Regions from separate parts of the Aquimarina macrocephali genome, predicted to be linked through region 3. Evidence: riboswitches for the same ligand, from Rfam matches in the RefSeq annotation. Region 3 holds a riboswitch; each other region holds the start of a gene.

Region 1 (6,713 bases), 1.4 Mb from region 3:
TGGTCTTTTTTCGAATGCAACTACGGCTATATCTGGGTTCTTTAATTTTGCTTCTATACTAACAGATCCAGTACAAAAGCCGATATCCCATACTATATCAACATTAAGAATATCTAAATAATGCAAGGTCATTAATCGAATAGGCATTTTGGTAATCATCTTAGGCCTGCCAGGTAAGCCTTTAAAATCAGTGTCGCTTATCCCAAAATCAATTTGGCGATGTTCTGTTTTTTTTAGGATAACACAATTCAGTGAGTGAAACTTCATTGTTGAAGCTTCCAATAAAGATAATTTCTGAAATTTTTCCTGTTCTCCTTCTATGTCTTCTCCTACAATAATTTCATAATTATCATATCCATACTCCAAAAGTCTTTTTGCAATGATAGCTGGAGTTTTTTCTGTATCTGTAAGCACTCCTATACTTTCTTTTTGTTGGATTAAGATAGTATCTAATGCTTTCCAGCTTCTTCCGTGCACACTTACGGTTTCTAACCGGTTACTATTCAAATGCATTGCATTAGCCAATAATTGAATCGAACTAAAATAAGGAATCGTTATGATTTCTGCATCTGGATATTTATTTTTTAATGTATTCGAAAATCCATAAAACAGTGGATTTCCGGAAGCAAAAACAATAATCGGTACTGCTGCTTTTTCATATGCCTCGAATACCTGAGACATCGGAGATTGAATAGCTATCCATTGATGATTTTTGGGAAGATAGTCTTTGACCAATTCATAATGACGTTTTCCTCCGCTAAAAATACGAGTATCCAGAATGTTCTGTTGTTGTTCTGTCGTGAAATCCGGGGTCTTATTTCCGATACCTATAATATGGAAGATCATAGTGCTATTGATATTGTATGTATTCTCATAGAATCAACAAAGCTACAAAGTTAAAGTTTATAGAAATCAAAATATTTATCACTTCTCACTAAAACTCCATTCTTTCTATCATTTACAATTGTTTAGCGTTAAAGCAAAATATATTCAGTTATTTTAAATGAAAATATAACCTTTCAACTTAATCCAATAGCAAAAAAACTATATTTGCGCCCGATAAATGGTTTTTCACCTATGGTGAAAATTAAAAGGGAATTTGGTGAGAATCCAAAACTGTTCCCGCAACTGTAAGATTCACAAAAAGTAGTACCATAAAACCACTGTAGCAAAGGCTATGGGAAGGAGGTATTTACCGAGTTAAGTCAGGAGACCTGCCATAAAATCTAAATAATTATTAACTCTCGGGTAAAGAGTGAAAATAATAATAACTGCCTTTAACCTAAAAGGTAGCTTTTATTTATTTCTGCATTTTTCCCTGCTTAATCTCAATTTAAAAAATGAAAAAATTAGCATTATGCAGTGTCTTATTGTTATGGGGTTTCATTACCTATGCACAATCAAACATTACAATTACTGGAACTGTAAAAAGTCAAATTTCCGAAAAAGGAATTTCTAATGTTTCTGTTTATATACAACAGACAAATCACGAAACAATTACAGATGAAAAAGGAAAATATTCGATCTCATTAGAAAAAGGAAATTACAATATTTTGTTCTCTGCCATTAGCTATCAACAAACTATTAAAAATATTATTTTGGATAGAGAACCTCTCATTTTGGATGTAACACTTAAAAAAAACATTACTGGATTAGAAGAAGTATTTATTAATGGAGGAAACAATAAAACCAATAAGGAAATACTAAATGTTAACAAATTAGGAATCAAAAATATAGACATCCCTGTAACCACTAATAGTGTTAATGGTGAAATTATGCAACAACGTAATGTTTTTGATATCGGAGATGCAGTTAAAAGTGTTACAGGTGTAAGGCCTATAAATAGGTATGGAGGTTTCCAAACTTTTAGAATTAGAGGATTTAATAATTTTGTTATGCTAGTTGATGGTGTTAGAGATGAAAGGCACAACATATCTACAAGTGCACCTTCTACGAATCTGGTAAATGTAGAGAGAATAGAGGTACTCAAAGGGCCTGCAGGGGTTCTATATGGTCATTCGGCATTAGGAGGAATTATAAATATAGTCCGTAAAAAACCTACCTATAACCAAAAAGCTAATTTTAAAGCTACTTATGGTAGTTATGACACTTATAATATTGAAGGAGGTATTAGTGGTCCAGTTTCAGATAAATTACGTTATAGAATAGATATAGGAATGACACGTACCCAAGGGTGGAGAGATTATGGCATAGCGACTAATAATGGATCCTTAATGTTAGATTATACCCCTTCGGCAAATGACAAGTTAGCTTTCTACTTTCAGACTAATAAAGATGTATATGATACAGATACGGGTATTCCTGTAGGTGAAGATAGCTCTATTATTTCAGGAATGGATCCAGAGACCAGATACAACGACCCACAGGATTATTTAAAACACAAGCGTCTTGATTATCAAATAAAATACTCACATGATTTTAATCCTAATTTAAAGTTATCAAATCTCTTATCGTATTCAAATGATGATATAGATTATCTTTCTACAGAATTTCTAGAGTTAAATCCAACTAAAGATTCTATCACCAGAGCTTTCCCGTTTTATTTTAATCATCAAACTAAAACTTTGCAAAATCAATTAGATTTAAGCTACACATTCAAAACAAGTACTATAGAACATAAGACATTACTAGGGAATTCTATCAGTATTTTAGATCGTAAGACTTTTAGAGGAGAAGTAATCGGTCCTGGAACTTTTACAACTATTTCTGTTCAAAACCCTACTTTAAACCAAGGGTACATTGAGGCAATAGATAATAAAGTTGATATAAAAAAGGAGGTAGTATATGCATTTTATTTGCAAGATTGGATTAAATTTTCTGATAAATTTAAAGCACTAATAGGACTACGTTATGATACATTTACCGGAACTTATTATAGAGATATTATTAATAATAACAGAGCCTTAATTACTTCTGGAGTTCGCACAAAAATCCCTTCATCTTCATTCTCATATCGTGCTGGTATTGTTTACCAACCTGTTAAAGATATGATTAGCATTTTTGCTTCATACTCAAACTATTTTAAACCATCAAGAAGAGTAACTCCGAATGGAAAAGTATTTGACCCTGAAACAGGTTTTCAAAATGAATTAGGAATCAAGTTTCAAAAAAATGATCTGTTTACTGCTACACTTTCGGCTTATTTTATGTTAAAAAATAATATCGTAGAAAAAACAAGTGTCGATGATTACCAGCAAATAGGTTCTGCAGATTCTAAAGGCATAGAATTAGATATTGAATCAAAACCTTTTGAAGGATTTTATATTAAAGCAGGGTATGCTTTTATAGATGCCAAAATTAGAGATTATAATAAAACGCTACAAACTATACCTGCAGGAAACAGGTTACCATATGCTCCTAAAAATTCTATTAATTTCTGGGGAAATTATGAATTTCAGAAAGGGTATTTACACGGTTTAGGAATCGGTTTAGGACTAAATTACGTAGGTGAAAACTATACCAACTCAAGTAATACATATACATTACCTTCGCATACTACTATAGATGGATCCCTTTATTATCAAGCAAAAAAAGTTAGAATAGGATTAAACATAAATAATATAGCCGATACACTTTATTTTACCGATGCGATCTATTCAAATCAGTTTTTTCCTGGCCAAGGAAGAAACTATAAATTAAGTTTGGCATATAAGTTTTAAACAAATTTAAAAGGAGAATGTATCGATGCAATCTAACTATCGGTGCATTTTCCATTACTTTAATAAAATCTATAATTAGATACTCTGAAATATTATAAAAACAGATGAAAAAGATTATTTCTTTACATCATTGGCTTGGCACTTTTTTTTGTGCCTTATTCTTAATTTGGTTTTTATCAGGCTTTGTTATGATGTACCAAAGTTTTCCACATCTAAGTGAAACTGAAAGAATAGAAATGCTTTCTAATTCAGTAAGTACTGAAGTATTACCCCCTAAAAATGTTTTTAAAAATGATACTATTGGCGAGATATCTCAACTTAGACTGAATTATGTTCTCAATAGACCCGTTTTTCATTTGATTACAGGTCAGGGGAATTTTTTTTCCAAATATGCAGATAATGGACAAAAAGTGACCTTAACAAAAGAGATGGCATTAAAAATTGCAACAAAAAACACAGGAATAGCGGCTAATTCAACTGTCCAAATATTAGCAGAGCTAGACCAATGGATTCCAAGAACAAAGTATCTACCACATATGCCCATTTTCAAAATTGAATTTGAGGATAAAAACAATACGTTGGTTTATATCTCATCAATAACGGGAGAGCTACTTGCTATAAATACCAGTTCTGAAAGATTTTGGTCGTGGTTGGGTGCTATTCCTCATTGGATTTATTTTAAGGATATTAGAATTCATAATACATTATGGAGACAACTGGTAACATGGTTAGCCGCATTAGGGTTCATCATGGTAATTACAGGTATAATTACAGGATTGGTGAGATACAAAAAGAAACCAAAGGCAAAATTTAAAAGATTCAAAAACAAATGGTACAATTATCATTATTATTTTGGATTGGTTTTTGGGGTATTTGTATGTACCTGGATTTTTAGCGGATGGATGAGTATGACACCTTTTGAATGGACTCCCAGTACACAATTACAAAAAGAAGAAGTTCTAAAATGGCAAGCGCAAAAACATACTATAAATTATTATAATGAAGATAGTTGGAGTGGTTTTTTAAATCTGCAAAAACAAAAGAAATTTAAAGAAATAAGTTTTAATTTTTTTCAAAACAATGTTTACGCCCAAGTTTTTTTTCAAAATACAAGTTCTTTATATAGTTTATATAGTGCTAACCCTTCTTTAAGTATAGATAGCTATCAAAAAGTTATAAATTCTTTTTCTTCCGAAAATGGAGTGAAAGAAAGTATTCTCCTCAAAGAATATGATAATTATTATTATAGTCGACATAATGATAAAGATTTGCCCATAATTAGAATTAAAACCATTAAAAATGTAACCTATTATATCAACCCAAAAACAACTAGAGTGGTATATAAATGTGATACAAAAAACAAAATCCAACGTTGGATTTATCACGGTTTACATAGTTTAGATTTCTCATTTCTGGCATGGAACAGGCCGTTATGGGATATTGTTCTTTTTATTTTATTAACAGGAGGTACAGCACTTAGTTTTTCGGCAACTGGATTAGGGGTTAAATTCATCAGAAGAAAAAATAGACGAAGGATAAAAAGAAAAGAGAAAAAATTTAAAAAATAAAGTTTTACAATAGAATATCATTACTATACTATTACTTTACAATTTGGTTACAGTAATTTTTGTATAAAAAAAATCACAAACCTCAACCAGAGCAATCTATTTTGCTAAAAGTGAAGAATAGTAACATCTTCGATTATTTATATTTTTCTTCAATCACCACCTCTTTTTGAAGTTTTTTACGATCCCATTTTTTTAATTCTAATTCGGGTTGGTTATAAAACATGTCGGTGTATCCAAAGCATAAATACCCTATCAATTGGTTTTTTTCTGGAGCTCCAAGTACTTGTTTTACTTTTTCTGGATCCAAAATACTCACCCATCCCATTCCTATATTTAAGGATCGTGCCATGAGCCACATATTTTGTATCGCACAAACCACACTGTATTTACCCATATTAGGCATACTTGTCTGTCCTAAAACAGGGCCTTCTGCAGGTTTATAAAACACTGCCATATTTAGAGGAGATTCTAAAATCCCTTCTAGTTTAAGCTTGATGTATTCTTTTTGCTTTTCGTCTGTAAATTGTTGTGCAGCACGTGCCGTTTCTTCAGAAAAAGTTTCTTTTACAGCTTGCTTCGTTTTTTGATCCTGGATTAATACAAACTCCCAGGGCTGTGAAAACCCAACAGAAGGAGCTGCCAATGCAGCTTCTATGATCCTATCAATTGATTCCTGAGATACAGGAGTGTTTAAAAATCGATTCCCTCGAACATCCCTGCGATGCGCCATTATCTCTTCGAGCAATGCTTGTTCTTTATCATCAAATATACGTTGCGGATGCTCTTTCATTTGTTTTTATAATTTAGCTTCTTCTAGAGTAAATGCTGCATTAATTATGGCTGCTGCAAAATTACTACCTCCCCGTTTTTCGGTAATTAACGCATATGGAATATGGGATATTGTCTTTAATCGTTCTTTAGATTCAATTACATTGATAAATCCTACCGGTGCTCCAATAACTCCTGTTGGAGATAATATTCCAGCTTGAATCTGATCTGCAATCTCAATTAATGCCGTCGGTGCATTTCCGATAACAAATAGTGCATTGGGATATTTTTTTGCAGCAAGTTTTATTCCCGCCTGTGTTCGTGTTAATCCTTCTTTTTCGGCAAGCTGAAGAGATTCTTTATCGTTTAACAAACAAATTACCTGGTTGCCATATTTAGCGGTATACGCTTTTGTAATTCCTGCAGCCACCATAGTTACATCGGTAACGATAGTTCCTCCATTTTTAAGATAATCATGCCAGGTAGCAATTGCCTGTTTAGAAGTTTTCAGGTAATTTATATATTCAAAATCACCAGAAGTGTGAATACATCGTATAGCTGCCCATAACGTGTCTTTTGCTAATGTATTTGGCGGAATATTATTTAATATCTCATTAAAACTAGCTTGTTGTATTTCTACACCGGTCTCTGGTTTTCTGTTTAAATATCCTCTTGGAGTAATGAGATGATCTTTATA
Region 2 (6,713 bases), 1.4 Mb from region 3:
AATTATTAATTCACGCTTTACAGCAATGGAGTACACAACAGTAGTCATCCCCTTAGTGATTGGATATATTCTCGATTTGATAGTAGGAGATCCCAGGTGGCTTCCTCATCCCATACGATTATTCGGGAATAGTATTGCTTTTGGTGAAAAAAAACTAAACACAAATCCTTTTGCTTTTATAAAGGGAATGGCACTCACTATTGGGTTACTCATAGGTACAATTGCATTCTTTTATTATACTCAAAAACTCATTTCCTCATATACAATTGCCTATTATACATTTACCTCTATATTCGTGTTCTACGCCTTAGCAAATAAAAGTTTAATAGATGAAGGCAAAGCTGTTTTTACGGCCTTACAAAAGGGAATAGAACAAGGTAGAAAACGACTGTCATGGATTGTGGGTAGAGAAACAGATCAATTAAATCCACAACAAATAAAATCAGCAGTATTCGAAACATTATCAGAGAATCTTAGTGATGGAGTTATTGCTCCTCTTTTCTACTATGCATTATTTGGGGTGGCCGGTGCTATGGGATATAAAATGATTAATACTCTTGATTCTATGATTGGTTATAAAAATGAGAGGTATATAAATTTTGGAAAATTTGCTGCAAAACTAGACGATGTAGCTAACTATATCCCGGCTAGAATTACGGCATTTCTAATGTTACTGGTAACTGGTAAGCTTCATAAAATCCCTTTTGTAGCAAAATATGGTAAACAACATTCCAGTCCTAATGCCGGATATCCCGAAGCTGCCCTGGCCGCAATTCTGGATTGTAAATTTGGCGGACCTAATTATTATCACGGAAAACTAGTTGAAAAACCTTTTATAGGAACGAATGATCGAATCCTGAAAGATCAGGAAATAAAAACGGTAGCAAGGATCAATCAAAAAGTAACCTTTACATTTGTCCTTTTAATTTGTATGGTTTACTATTTTTTATAATGGCCAAAAGATATATCATTACCGGAGCACCGGGAACCGGAAAAACAAGTTTAATCCAGGCTTTACAAGCTAATGGATATCAGTGCTTTTCTGAAATTTCGAGAAAAATAATACTTGAACAACAACAGATAAAAAGTAATAAAACTCCATGGGGAGATCTTCCTTTCTTTGCAAATTTAGTCTATCAAGAAACGATTAGAGAGCTACAGATTCCTGTTGAAAAAAATACATTTGTAGATCGAGGATTGCCTGATATTATAGCCTATTTAAAAGCCAAATCTCATCCTATTCCAGAATATTTATTGGGCTTCCCATTCAAAACACATTATACATCTACCATATTTTTAATGTCTCCCTGGGAAGAAATCTATATCAACGATCCCCAACGCCCTCAATCTTATCAGGAAGCATTACATATTCATCAATGTCTTGTACAAGTCTATCAAAGCTTTAACTTTAAAATAGAGGTAATCCCAAAAACAACTTTAACAAAACGTGTGGATTTTATCCAATCATTTATTTAGAACTCGTTTGGACTTTATAAATTAAAGTGAAAATTAGCAATTTTGTATTTGAAAGAAGGCTTTTTTGAGTTGCATAGCAGAGCTATGGAAGGAAGAAAAGGCAAAAAACAGATGCAAAAGAGCAATTTTTTAGCTAATTGAAAAAGTTTAAACGAGTTCTTAAACAAAAAAAGTATCTTCGCTGCTGATTTACGGTTCTTTTGGAAACAAAAGATGAAAAGGGAATTTGGTGAAAATCCAAAACTGTTCCCGCAACTGTAATACATATATAAAATTATAATCCATATACCACTGTAGTTATAACTATGGGAAGGTGATTATAATTGTGTAAAGTCAGGAGACCTGCCATAAATCAAAATGTAATATTAACTCTCGGGTAAAGGGTTGGTCTTGAATAGCTTTATGAATGTACATAAAGCATTCTTGTTTTTGACTTCCTTTCCTGTTTTTAATTTCTTTTAATTATGGGGAAAAATTTAAGTAAAGTAAACACCACCTTTCAGTTTTGTGATGGAGGGTCTTGCAAAAAAGCAAAAGGTGAAATCGCTATACGTGAAGCCAGAGCATATCTTCGTAACAAAGGGCTTTGGGATGCTACTCATACTATTAAAACAAAATGTAATGGTCGATGTGAAGATGCACCAACCTGGATCGTACAACCTGGTAATTTTTGGTATAAAAACCTGACTCCTGATAAAGCTGTTTCAATTCTGAAATCTCACTTAGAAGAAGATCAACCTGTAGAAGAATACTTATTATATAAAGAAGGATGGTCGGTCTTATTAACCGAGAATGAAAAAACCATTGCTCCTGTTACTTTTAAAGATAAAACAGACACAGCATTAGGAGAAGCCTTAGTAGCCCGATCTTTTGCTTCTGATCAACACCTTTATCCATTATTTAAGTACTTATTTCAAGAACCTAAATCTATTGCTGTGCAACAATACGACACAGCTGCAATTGAAATAAAATCGCCTCACCTGGTAGATTACACCGATGATTATGAAGTCAAAGTTACCGGAGAAGAGCTTCAGTTACAATTAACTATTGCCGGAATCCCAAAAGATATTTCTGATGAGATAGCCGATCGTAAAGTAAGTGTTGCAGAGGTGATCTGGCTTAAAAAATCTACTATCTTTACCAAGGCAATACGCTTGAAAAATAAAAAAGGAAAACACCTGGTAACATTTTGGATAAAAGAAGAGGATACAGTGACCTGGGAGCATATTCTTACTATTTACCTAGGGATGTCACCAAACCATATTAGAATCAGTGAAGAAGTCTAAACATATAAGTATATTAGGTTGCGGATGGTTAGGATTACCATTGGCAATAGATCGAATTGCCAACGGAGATACGGTAAAAGGGTCTACCACTACAGAAAGTAAAATCGAGAAGCTAAAAGCAGAAGGTATTATACCTCACCTTTTTACACTTGGAAAATCTTCAGAAAAAGAATATATAGATTTTCTATCAGGAAGCGAAATTGTCATTATCAATTTCCCTCCTAAACGAATCTCTAATATTATAGAAATATACCAAGACCAAATAAAAAGTATACTTCCCTTTATTTCTGAAACTCAAAAAATAATCTTTATCAGCTCTACTTCGGTATATCAAAATACTAATGGAGAGGTAACTGAAACATTGAATATTGCACCAGAAAAAGAATCAGGAAAAGCAGTTGCCGCTGTAGAGCGACTATTGCAAAAACAATTTGAAAATAGAGTAACCATTATCCGGCTATCTGGTCTTATTGGTGATGATCGATTACCAGGCCGATTTCTTGCTAATAAAAAAGAAGTGCAAAATGGAGATGTTCCTATTAATGTAATCCATAGAGAAGATTGTATTGGGTTAATTAATGCGGTTATCGAAAAAGAGGCTTGGGGAGAAATTATAAATGGTTGCGCAGATCAGCATCCGATACGAAAAGAATACTATACACTTGCTGCACAAAAAATAGGGCTTACCCCTCCTACTTTTATCAAACAAGAAAAGCAAGCATATAAGATTATCTCTAATGCCAAAAGTAAAACACTTTTAGGCTATTCTTATATCCATCCTGATCCTTTAAAATTAATATAAAACAAGCATTATTAAATAATAGCTAAAAATTTAAACGTTTAAAAATGAATGTTGTAGCCATAGTAGGTGCTGGTCCGGGAGATCCAGAATTATTAACTGTAAAAGCATCTCGCCTTATCAAAGAAGCAGATGTGATTCTTCATGATAACCTCGTTTCAGATACTATTTTAGCGATCAATACTATTGGAGAAAAAGTATATGTGGGACGCAAATTTGGAGATACTTCTGATCAAATAGAACGGCAACAAAAAATCAATGAATTACTCTATACTCATTATCAGAAAGGTAAAAAAGTAGTTCGTCTTAAATCTGGTGATCCTTATGTCTACGGAAGAGCAGCTGAGGAAGCACGATATCTAACAGAAAAAAATGTTCCTTTTGAGGTGATTCCGGGTATTTCTGCAGCACTGGCAGCCGCAAATATTTTTAATATTCCAATTACCGAAAGAAATAAATCCAATGCCATGCTGATATGCACGGCACATACAGCTGATTATTCTTTTGAGCAACTCACCGGGATTGCGCATATGCTCAAAGCTGGAAATACCATCTCAATATATATGGGGCTTAAAAGTTTGCATAGAATTATTCCTAAGCTTTTAGAGGTCTGCGAGGATGATACTATCCCCGTTAATGCAGCTTCTAATGTATCGAGGTCCAATCAGCAAATTATAACAGGTACGCTAGGTAGTATACAAGAACAGATCAAAAACAGTACATTGCAAATGCCTGTGGTGTTACTTATTGGAGCTAATCCAATTCGGTAAATTAATGCTTGGTATTCCTCTACAGACTGGAATCCATTTTTAACTATAATCGACAATTCAATTTATAAATAAAGACAATGAAAGAAGGAATATTACTTTGTGGACATGGAAGCCGTAGAGAAGCTGCTATTACTTCTTTTAAACGGCTAGTAAGTATCCTAAAAGAACGTTATGAGAGTGACTATGAAGTAGATTATGGGTTTTTAGAGTTTAATCATCCCACTTACGAAGCTGCTGTAGAGCGCATGTACCTTAATGGAATCCGAAAAATATATGCACTCCCGGTTATTTTATTTGCCGGGTCTCATGCAAAAAATGATATCCCTTATGAATTGAACACCATTCAAAGTTATCATAAGGATCTAACTATTGCCATGGGAAAGCATATCGGTGTCAATTCCTTTTTGCTGGATCTTGCAGTAAAGCGAATCGAAGAGACAGAGGCTACCTTATCTAAACTAGATCGAAAAGAAACCTGCCTGGTGGTTGTGGGTAGAGGGACAACTGACCCCGATGCCAATAGTGATGTATGTAAGCTAACCAGTATGCTCTGGGAAGGAATGGGATTCGGATTTGCTACCACTGCATACAGCGGAACAGCCTATCCCAAAGTTGATGAATCGTTACAAATGATTGAAAAATTAGGATTTAAACGAACTATCGTTATTCCTTTTTTCTTTTTTACAGGAGTATTACTAGAACGTATTTATGGTCATGTCACCGATATGAATACATCTTCTACCCTAGAATATATCTATACAGATCCTTTTGGTACCGATGAATTATTAATGAAAGCATTTGACGAACGCTTAGAAGAAGCCAAAAGCGGTACTGCTCATATGAACTGCCAACTTTGTAAATATAGAAAGCAAGTAGTAGGATTTGAGCAAGATTATGGTAAAGAACAAGTAGGGCACCACCTCAACGTAAAAGGTATCCTTTTTGAAGAAGATGAGAAACCAGGTGAAGTAAAAAACTCATTAGGTAGCAAAATCAAGAAAGTATTGGGAATCTAGATCTTTGAAATCCATTCCTATAAATTCTATTGAAAATAACACTCCAAACTTAGCATACGTACAATACAAGCCTTACAGAATAATATTAATTCGCTTTTACTAAGCCATCCTACGTACTCTGGTATTGTTTTGAGATGACTCCATTCGCTTTTGTCTCTTCTTAAAGCGCTACTATCTCATTAGAGACTAATTATCACCACTCTAAATAAAAATATTCTTCCCTTCTACATCTATCATTATATGTAATTATAATGCTATGCATATTATAAAAATATTTGTAAAATATAACTTGTTAGTTAAGGCTAACTTTTTTAGTTTTATATAACTAATAAATTATATATTTACACATGGACTACGTTATTGAACTATTAGAAATGAAGAAACGGCAGTTAAACCGTGAAGTCATGAATCAAAATCTTCTGCAGAAAGATATTAGAAAAGGAATTTCAGAATTATCAAAAATCACAGAAATAACCAAAGCAATAAAGGTTTTAAAAACAAAAAGATACAAATACAAAAATTAAACCATGAAGATCACACAACAATTACCAGACCTACCGTATGATAAAAAATCACTTGAACCCATAATTACAGAAGAAACTTTTGATTACCATTATGGAAAACATCATGCAGCATATGTAAACAATTTAAATACATTGATAAAAGATACTCCATTAGTAGATGTCACGGTACAAGAAATAATCCAATACGGGTTTCAACATAATGATACTCTGCTTTTCAATAACGCTGCACAACACTGGAATCATAGCTTCTTCTGGCATTGTTTATCTCCAGATGAAGGGAAAAAACCACACGGGGAGATCAAAAAACTTATCGAAAGAGATTTTGAAACATTCGAAAAATTTAAAGAACAATTTTCTACCAGTGCCATTAAATTATTTGGTGCAGGCTGGACCTGGCTTGTACAAAACCAGGAAGGAAAATTAGAAATTCTATCCTTGAAAGATGCTCAAACACCTATAATTGAAAATAAAACTCCTATCCTAACACTTGATGTCTGGGAACATGCATATTATATAGATTATCGTAATGCACGCCCAAAATTTGTAGAGAGTTTTTGGGAGATTGTAAACTGGAGTTTTGCTAATCAAAATCTAAAATAAGATGAGCGAATTATGCACTAATCAAATTGAAAATTATTGGAAAGCCAAAATAACAACTTCTAACATTCTGTTTAATAAAGGTAAACTCGACGAAGCATTATTAGGATATAAAAACGCTCTATACAGAGCTGAAATATTAAATATAAATCAGTCAGATTGTATTCGGGATAATATTCCATTTATACAGATATATATCATTTCTTGTAATAACATTGCTAATACCTATAAAGAATTGAAACAGT
Region 3 (6,713 bases):
TGCACAATCTCCTGTTTGTCCACCAATCCATTTTTTAAATTTGGCTGCTAAGAACATTTTTGACAAGTACATAGGGATCAAGGTAAGAAATATCATGGGATTTTTGAAGAAAAATAGGGGAGCAATACCAAATATACCACTAATCAATAATGAACGTATACCTATGCTTTTTGCTGCCGGTTTGGCTTTACTGTTTTCTGTATCTCTTACATAAGAATGTGTAAAAATTAAGGAGGTAGCTATAAAACGGCTTAAGGCATGTCCAGAAATTAGTATTAGAGGGATGAAATACGTTTCTATTTCTCTTAATGCTGCAAATTTTATGCTTAGAATTAATACTAGTCCAATAGTACCATAGGTACCTAGACGAGAATCTTTCATGATCAAAAGTATCTTATCTTTGGTCCATCCACCACCAAATCCATCACACACATCGGCGAATCCGTCTTCATGAAAAGCGCCTGTGGCATAAATAGTAGAAAACATAGATAGTAGTATTGAGATTTCTCCCGAAAAAATAAAAGAAGCTCCGTAAAAAACGATAGCACCAATACTTCCGACGATGATTCCTATTAGAGGAAAATATTTAGAACTTAGACGTAAATTTTCAGAATCGTGATTTACCCATTTTGGACAAGGAATACGAGTGAAAAACATCAATGCAGTAAAAAAGATGTGAATTTCTTTTTTCATGATTTATTTAAAATTAATGTCCATAGTAGAATCCTCTACAAGATATTGCCACAATGGAATTAAAGCACTAATGATAAGTATAAAAGCTAGAATTATCCCAATGCCTCCAACTTTGTTTTTCTTTAAAAATGAAATGACTCCAAAATAAAGGCTTAATAATCCAATACAAACAGAGGTTATTCTAAAAGTTTTGGCAACAGTGAATATATAAGAATTTAACTCAGAAGTATTTTTTGATGATTCAATTAAAATAGAGTACTGCCGAGACAGATCAATAGTATACCAGTATACGAAATACATTCCGACAATAGCGATAAATATGGATAAGATTCCTTTTTTCATTGTGTTAAACTATTCACTACCAGAAACTCCAGCGCTTTCAAAACTAGCCATAGTATTAAGAAAAGTAACTGCAGATTCTATAATAGGATAAGCTACAGCAACTCCTGTTCCTTCTCCTAATCGCATACCAAGATTAATTAATGGTTTTTTATCTAAAAACTCATACATCTTTTGGTGTCCTTGTTCTTCTGATGTATGAGCAAATATGCAATAATCTAATACATTTTGATGCATAGCATATGCAGCTAATAAAGCAGAAGTAACAATAAACCCATCTATGATAATAGTCATTTTGAGTTCTGCTGCTTTTAAAATTGCTCCGGTAATCATAGCAATTTCAAATCCTCCAAATATAGTTAGTGCTTCAAGTGGAGAAGAAGGTATATGTTTTTGGTATACTTCAGATAAAATTTGTTGCTTGATTTTAATAGCTGAAGTATCCAGACCTGTTCCAGAACCTACACATTCTGCCAAAGGAACCTTTGTGAAATATGACATCAATAATGAAGAAGCAGAAGTGTTTCCGATTCCCATTTCGCCAAAACCTATAGTGTTACAGCCATTATTAAATGTTTCTGTGACCAGATCAGCACCTTTTTGTATAGCTATGGTACATTGTTTTGCGGTCATAGCAGGTTTTTCTTGATAATTTTGAGTACCAAAATCAATTTTTTCGTGAATGATACCAGGGATATTTTCAAAATCATGATTAACTCCGGCATCTACTATTTTAAGAGCAATATGATGTTGCTTGCAAAAGACATTAATAGCGGCTCCTTCATTTACAAAATTATAAACCATTTGTGCGGTCACTTCTTGGGGATAAAGGTTGACTTCTCTTTTTTTTGCAATACCGTGATCACCGGCAAAAACTAGAATAGTAGGCTGATCTAAACTGGGTTGGTCCGTGTTTTGAATCATACCTATTTGTAAAGCTACTGTTTCAAGTACTCCTAATGCTCCAACAGGTTTTGTTTTAGTATTAATTTTGTTTTGAAGAGTTGCTTCAAGGGTATTATTAAAGATAGGTTTTATATCAAAGTCCATGTATATTTTGGTTATTAAGAGTTTTTGATTTCAACAGGAATACCAGAAATCATTAATATTGCTTTATCGGCATGACTAGCTATATGTTGGTTCATCCAGCCTTGTAGTTCGGTAAATTTTCTACCAATTTTGGTAGTAGCGTGAACCCCCATTCCGATTTCATTAGAAATGATAATTATAGTCGCATTTATGTTTAATAGTTTATCAAATTCTGCTTTTGCTTGCGACAGTGAGAGCTGGATGTCATTTTTTGTATCCATATAGTAGTTGGTAAGCCACAAAGTAACACAATCGATCACAACAACACTATCTTTTTTAACAACTTTAGAGATTTCTTTTTCTTCTTCAATAGAGATCCAACGATCGTCGCGATCTGCAATATGCCTATCTATACGTTTGCGATGATCATCATCCCAAATGCGTGAAGTCGCTAGATAATAAGGAGTGTCGGATAACTGTAATGCCAGACGCTGTGCATAGCTGCTTTTACCAGAACGTTCTCCTCCTGTAATGTAATACAACATTGAATTGGTTTTAGAGATAGCAAAGGTAATCGAATACATTATTTATTTGTTAAAGTAATCCGAAATTCCATAAAATATAATACATTCGCGCAGAATTTTGGTTCTGATACTCCTTTCATGGGAGTTGAGGATTAAAAGGGAATCAGGTACAATGAAGAATGAAGTTAGCATATAAATCTCGATTTTTTTAATTTTTAATCGTATTTCTGAAGTTTAACATCGTAAATCAATATTCCTGAGCTGTTCCCGCAACTGTATGCTGTGTCCATCATTAAAAAGGATGCTTGTTGTTAATACTTTATAACCACTGCTCGTTTGACGATCGGGAAGGTAAACAACAAGACGCGAGCCAGGAGACCTGCCTTTATTCATTGTAATCAAACTTTCGGGACAATTGTTTGGGTATGGGTAAACTACATACTTTTTTCCGGTAATTGTAAAAATTAAGTGTTTAAGTAATGAACAAAAAAGTATTTTTTGGAACAGCATTTTTAATGTTGGGATCATCTGTTGTATTTGGACAGGAGATCCAAATAGATGAGGTAGTTAATGAGCTAGACGAGGTGGTTATTTCTGACTCTAAGTTTAGTTTGAAACGAGAACAAAGCGGTAAGGTAATTACTAAAATTACTGCTAAAGAACTAGAACGTAGCCAGGGGCAATCTGTAGCTACAGTACTTGCAAGAGCAACAGGTTTGTTTATTAATGGTAACGGTAGCGCCGCTGGGCAAGACCTTGGTGTTTATGTGCGTGGAGGGCGTAATCGTCAGGTAGTTATTAGAATTGATGGGGTAACAGTTAGTGATCCTTCTACTTCTTCTGGAGATTTTGATTTACGATTACTATCGGTTAATCAAATACAGGAAATTGAAATTCTTAAAGGAGCATCGAGTACTTTATATGGTTCTGGAGCTGCGGCTGCGGTAATCAATATTATTACAAAATCTGAAAGTAAGAAAAAGATATCTGCTAGTTTTCAATCCAGTATAGGAACGAATCAATCTCAGGAAGATCAGGATTATGATATTAATGAATTTATAAACCTTGCATCGATTAACGGAACCTTGGGAAAAGTAAGCTATTTGGCAAGCGTAGGAAATCAGTTTAGTGATGGATTATCGGCAGCAGAGACCGAAGAAGCAGAAAGCGATGCATTTTCTAAATTTAATGTATATACCAAGTTAGGATATCGATGGAATGATAATTTTAGATTTCATTTTTTTGGAAATTTAGATCAATATAAAAATGATTTCGATGCTGCGGCAGGAATAGATGGAGACAATCGGTTTGAGAGTCAACAATTAAGGGCAGGATCTTTTTGGGAGATTAAGTACCCTAAGGGTAGTTTTACATTTACAAACAGTTTTGCATCCTTAGAAAGAGATCTTACCAAATCTAGCTTTCCTTCAAAATATGAAGGTAATGTACATACTTTTGATGCATATAATAAATATACCTTTAACAATACATTGCATACGGTTATTGGAGCAAATGGTTCGTATAGTAAATTTAGCCTTGTAAATATTCCTTTTGGTACTACAAATCTAGAAGAGACAATTAGTGATACTGATGCAGAGTTTGATATTATTGATCCTTATATTAATGTAGTATATGCTTCAGATTTTGGTTTTAATCTAAATGCAGGAGCGAGATATAATATTCATAGTACCTATGATAATCATGTTGTTTATACTATAAATCCATCATACACCCACACATTTGGAGATAATTATATTAAAGGATTAGCATCATATAGTACCGCATATATCACTCCGTCATTATTTCAGCTATATGATACGGCCTTTTTTACAGGAAATCCAGATCTTAAACCAGAAGAGAGCACAACTATAGAAGGAGGAGTTGAATTATCTCATAAGAAGAAAGCTACGGTGAGTGTAGTTTATTTTAATCGTAAATCAGAAAACTTTATCACTTTTGATCCTACTACTTTTGTGAATTTTAATTCACCCGACGATATTAAGGTAGATGGAGTAGAAGTAGAGGTGTCGACAACAGTTTTAGAAGACAAACTATCTGTAAAAGGGAATTATACCTATACTAATATTGACAAATTAGACGATAATATCAGAATTCCTGAACATATGATTAATGCTAGTATTGGTTATCAATTAGGAAAAAAGACATATACTTCGTTAAACTATCAGTATAATACCGAGCGTACAGATAACGATTTTGCTAATACAGACCCGGTTACTTTTGCCCCAACACAAGTTTCTCTTGATGGTTATGGTATATTAGATTTTTATATTAGTCACCGACTACTAAAAAATCTAAATATTTATGCAGCGATGCATAATATTACCAATGAAGATTATCAGGAGATTTTAGGATTTAGTACCAAAGGTAGAAATGCCAGAGTTGGAATTAATCTGGAATTCTAAATATTATAACCCGGGTTTAATCAAAAACTCCTGAACGAATAGTTCAGGAGTTTTTACTTTTTTAGAGATTATATTATTCTGCAGTGGGAAGATTGTTATCCCGATACATACGTTCATAAACGGGAGAAAACATTTTACTATTTCCAACACTTTCTAATTGTATTATATTATAATTTTTAGCACTTTTTGTACCTAAAATATTATCTATTGCAGCTTTAAAAAGAGGTTCATTTTCATCACCTAAAACCCCAAGATTAGAATAATCTTCTTCGATTTCTACTTCTGGAGAAAAACCACCGTGATAATCTGTAAAACCAACAGAGTTGCTGGATTTAAGAACTAAAGGTTGCATAGCATATGTATGTCCAGTGTTAGCACCTTGTCGTCCAAAATTATCAGAATCATATAATGTTATTGATGCTTGAAATTTTCCTCTTGTAGTGGCTCCTACCTGGATCACATTTATATGTGGGTCAAGCCCATTAATTACCAACTCACTAGCAGAAGCAGAGCTTCTAGTAGTTAAAATATAAATTCTACTTAAATTAAGACTATTAATGGCTTCACCTGTTCTGATTTGATTGTCAAAAAGATTGGTGCTTCCAAACTGTGCCTGTCGATCAGAGTTCCATTCTTCTGTCGAAAAAACCTGACCATTAAATTGCCCTGTAATCATACTCGATAAATCAATTGAAGTTGTAACAGATCCACCACCATTATATCTCAGATCTAATATTAAGTCACTTACATTATCAGATACAAATTTTCCAAAGGCAGCATTAAGTTGAGTATCAAAATCTGCAGTAAAAGAATTATACATAAGGTATCCGACAGGGCTACCACCTACATCAATAGTTTTTGATATAAAAACAGGATTCTCGGTATATTGAACTTTGGTAAGTGAAATAGAAGTTCCTGTCGAGGTAACATTGGTACCATCAAAAGTTGCCAGACCTATGCTGTAACTATCAGTGCCTAATAGTCCTCTAAAATTTTGATCATTTATTTGGGTACCATTAACCGTATTAAAGATATCTCCTCTTTTTACTCCTTTGGCGGCTGCATCAGTCCCAGGTAGTACATAACGCACATACCCAAACACAAGAGACTGGTCGTTTGGATAACGTACAAGACCATACTCCATACCATTATTCTTTGTAATACCGTCAAAAGCTTGTTCTAATGCAATATAGTCATCTACAACCCAGCTAAATTGATCAACTTTTACTTGCTCTCCGCCCACCAATACTGTTTGTTTAGATTTTAATTCTTCAAAAAGTGCTTCAGGAGTAGAAAATCCTTCTAAAAATTGTATGTATTCCTGATTAGAAGGAAAACGATTATTTGCCAAATCAGGGACATCTGCTTTGTATAAGTAATAGAGATTTAATCCTTTCCAGATAAAATCATTTATTTCTGGTGCACCAGAAACACGGGGTACATCATCGTTATCATCAAAACATGCCGTAAGCAGGTTACCAACGAAAAGCAATAGTGCAAAATACTTTATGTACTTCATCTATTTTTATATTTATTGTTTTTATTTGCCTAATGAAATTCATCAATAATCATTCCGAGAAGAATAAAAATGATAGTTATACTTATTTCATATTGACCTTACTTCTTAGTATAAAGCGATAAATGTAACTACTTTATTATAATTTTAAAAAAGATTGTAACAAATTACTTAGATAGTCGTCTCCCT

Evidence for each region. A riboswitch is a leader RNA that binds a small molecule or an ion and turns the genes downstream of it on or off. The one in region 3 is predicted to bind cobalamin.
Region 1: another riboswitch for cobalamin. It lies ahead of AAFU52_RS04850 (TonB-dependent siderophore receptor); the one in region 3 lies ahead of AAFU52_RS24765 (TonB-dependent receptor plug domain-containing protein).
Region 2: another riboswitch for cobalamin. It lies ahead of AAFU52_RS04660 ((2Fe-2S) ferredoxin domain-containing protein); the one in region 3 lies ahead of AAFU52_RS24765 (TonB-dependent receptor plug domain-containing protein).

The regions. Positions count from the first base shown of each region.
Region 1 covers NZ_CP151795.1:1,085,786-1,092,498, forward strand. Annotated here, with positions in the region: gene cbiE (precorrin-6y C5,15-methyltransferase (decarboxylating) subunit CbiE) at 1-846, opposite strand, end outside; cobalamin riboswitch at 1,048-1,236, shown strand; gene AAFU52_RS04850 (TonB-dependent siderophore receptor) at 1,341-3,680, shown strand; gene AAFU52_RS04855 (PepSY domain-containing protein) at 3,785-5,248, shown strand; gene bluB (5,6-dimethylbenzimidazole synthase) at 5,382-6,038, opposite strand; gene cobJ (precorrin-3B C(17)-methyltransferase) at 6,045-6,713, opposite strand, start outside.
Region 2 covers NZ_CP151795.1:1,045,187-1,051,899, forward strand. Annotated here, with positions in the region: gene AAFU52_RS04645 (pyridoxal phosphate-dependent aminotransferase) at 1-44, shown strand, start outside; gene cbiB (adenosylcobinamide-phosphate synthase CbiB) at 26-952, shown strand; gene AAFU52_RS04655 (AAA family ATPase) at 952-1,476, shown strand; cobalamin riboswitch at 1,652-1,840, shown strand; gene AAFU52_RS04660 ((2Fe-2S) ferredoxin domain-containing protein) at 1,941-2,762, shown strand; gene AAFU52_RS04665 (SDR family oxidoreductase) at 2,749-3,564, shown strand; gene cobA (uroporphyrinogen-III C-methyltransferase) at 3,609-4,331, shown strand; gene AAFU52_RS04675 (sirohydrochlorin chelatase) at 4,409-5,347, shown strand; gene AAFU52_RS04680 (hypothetical protein) at 5,695-5,871, shown strand; gene AAFU52_RS04685 (superoxide dismutase) at 5,875-6,471, shown strand; gene AAFU52_RS04690 (tetratricopeptide repeat protein) at 6,473-6,713, shown strand, end outside.
Region 3 covers NZ_CP151795.1:5,611,509-5,618,221, reverse strand. Annotated here, with positions in the region: gene AAFU52_RS24785 (adenosylcobinamide-GDP ribazoletransferase) at 1-693, opposite strand, end outside; gene AAFU52_RS24780 (hypothetical protein) at 697-1,035, opposite strand; gene cobT (nicotinate-nucleotide--dimethylbenzimidazole phosphoribosyltransferase) at 1,045-2,082, opposite strand; gene AAFU52_RS24770 (bifunctional adenosylcobinamide kinase/adenosylcobinamide-phosphate guanylyltransferase) at 2,097-2,645, opposite strand; cobalamin riboswitch at 2,688-2,986, shown strand; gene AAFU52_RS24765 (TonB-dependent receptor plug domain-containing protein) at 3,065-5,008, shown strand; gene AAFU52_RS24760 (S41 family peptidase) at 5,082-6,527, opposite strand.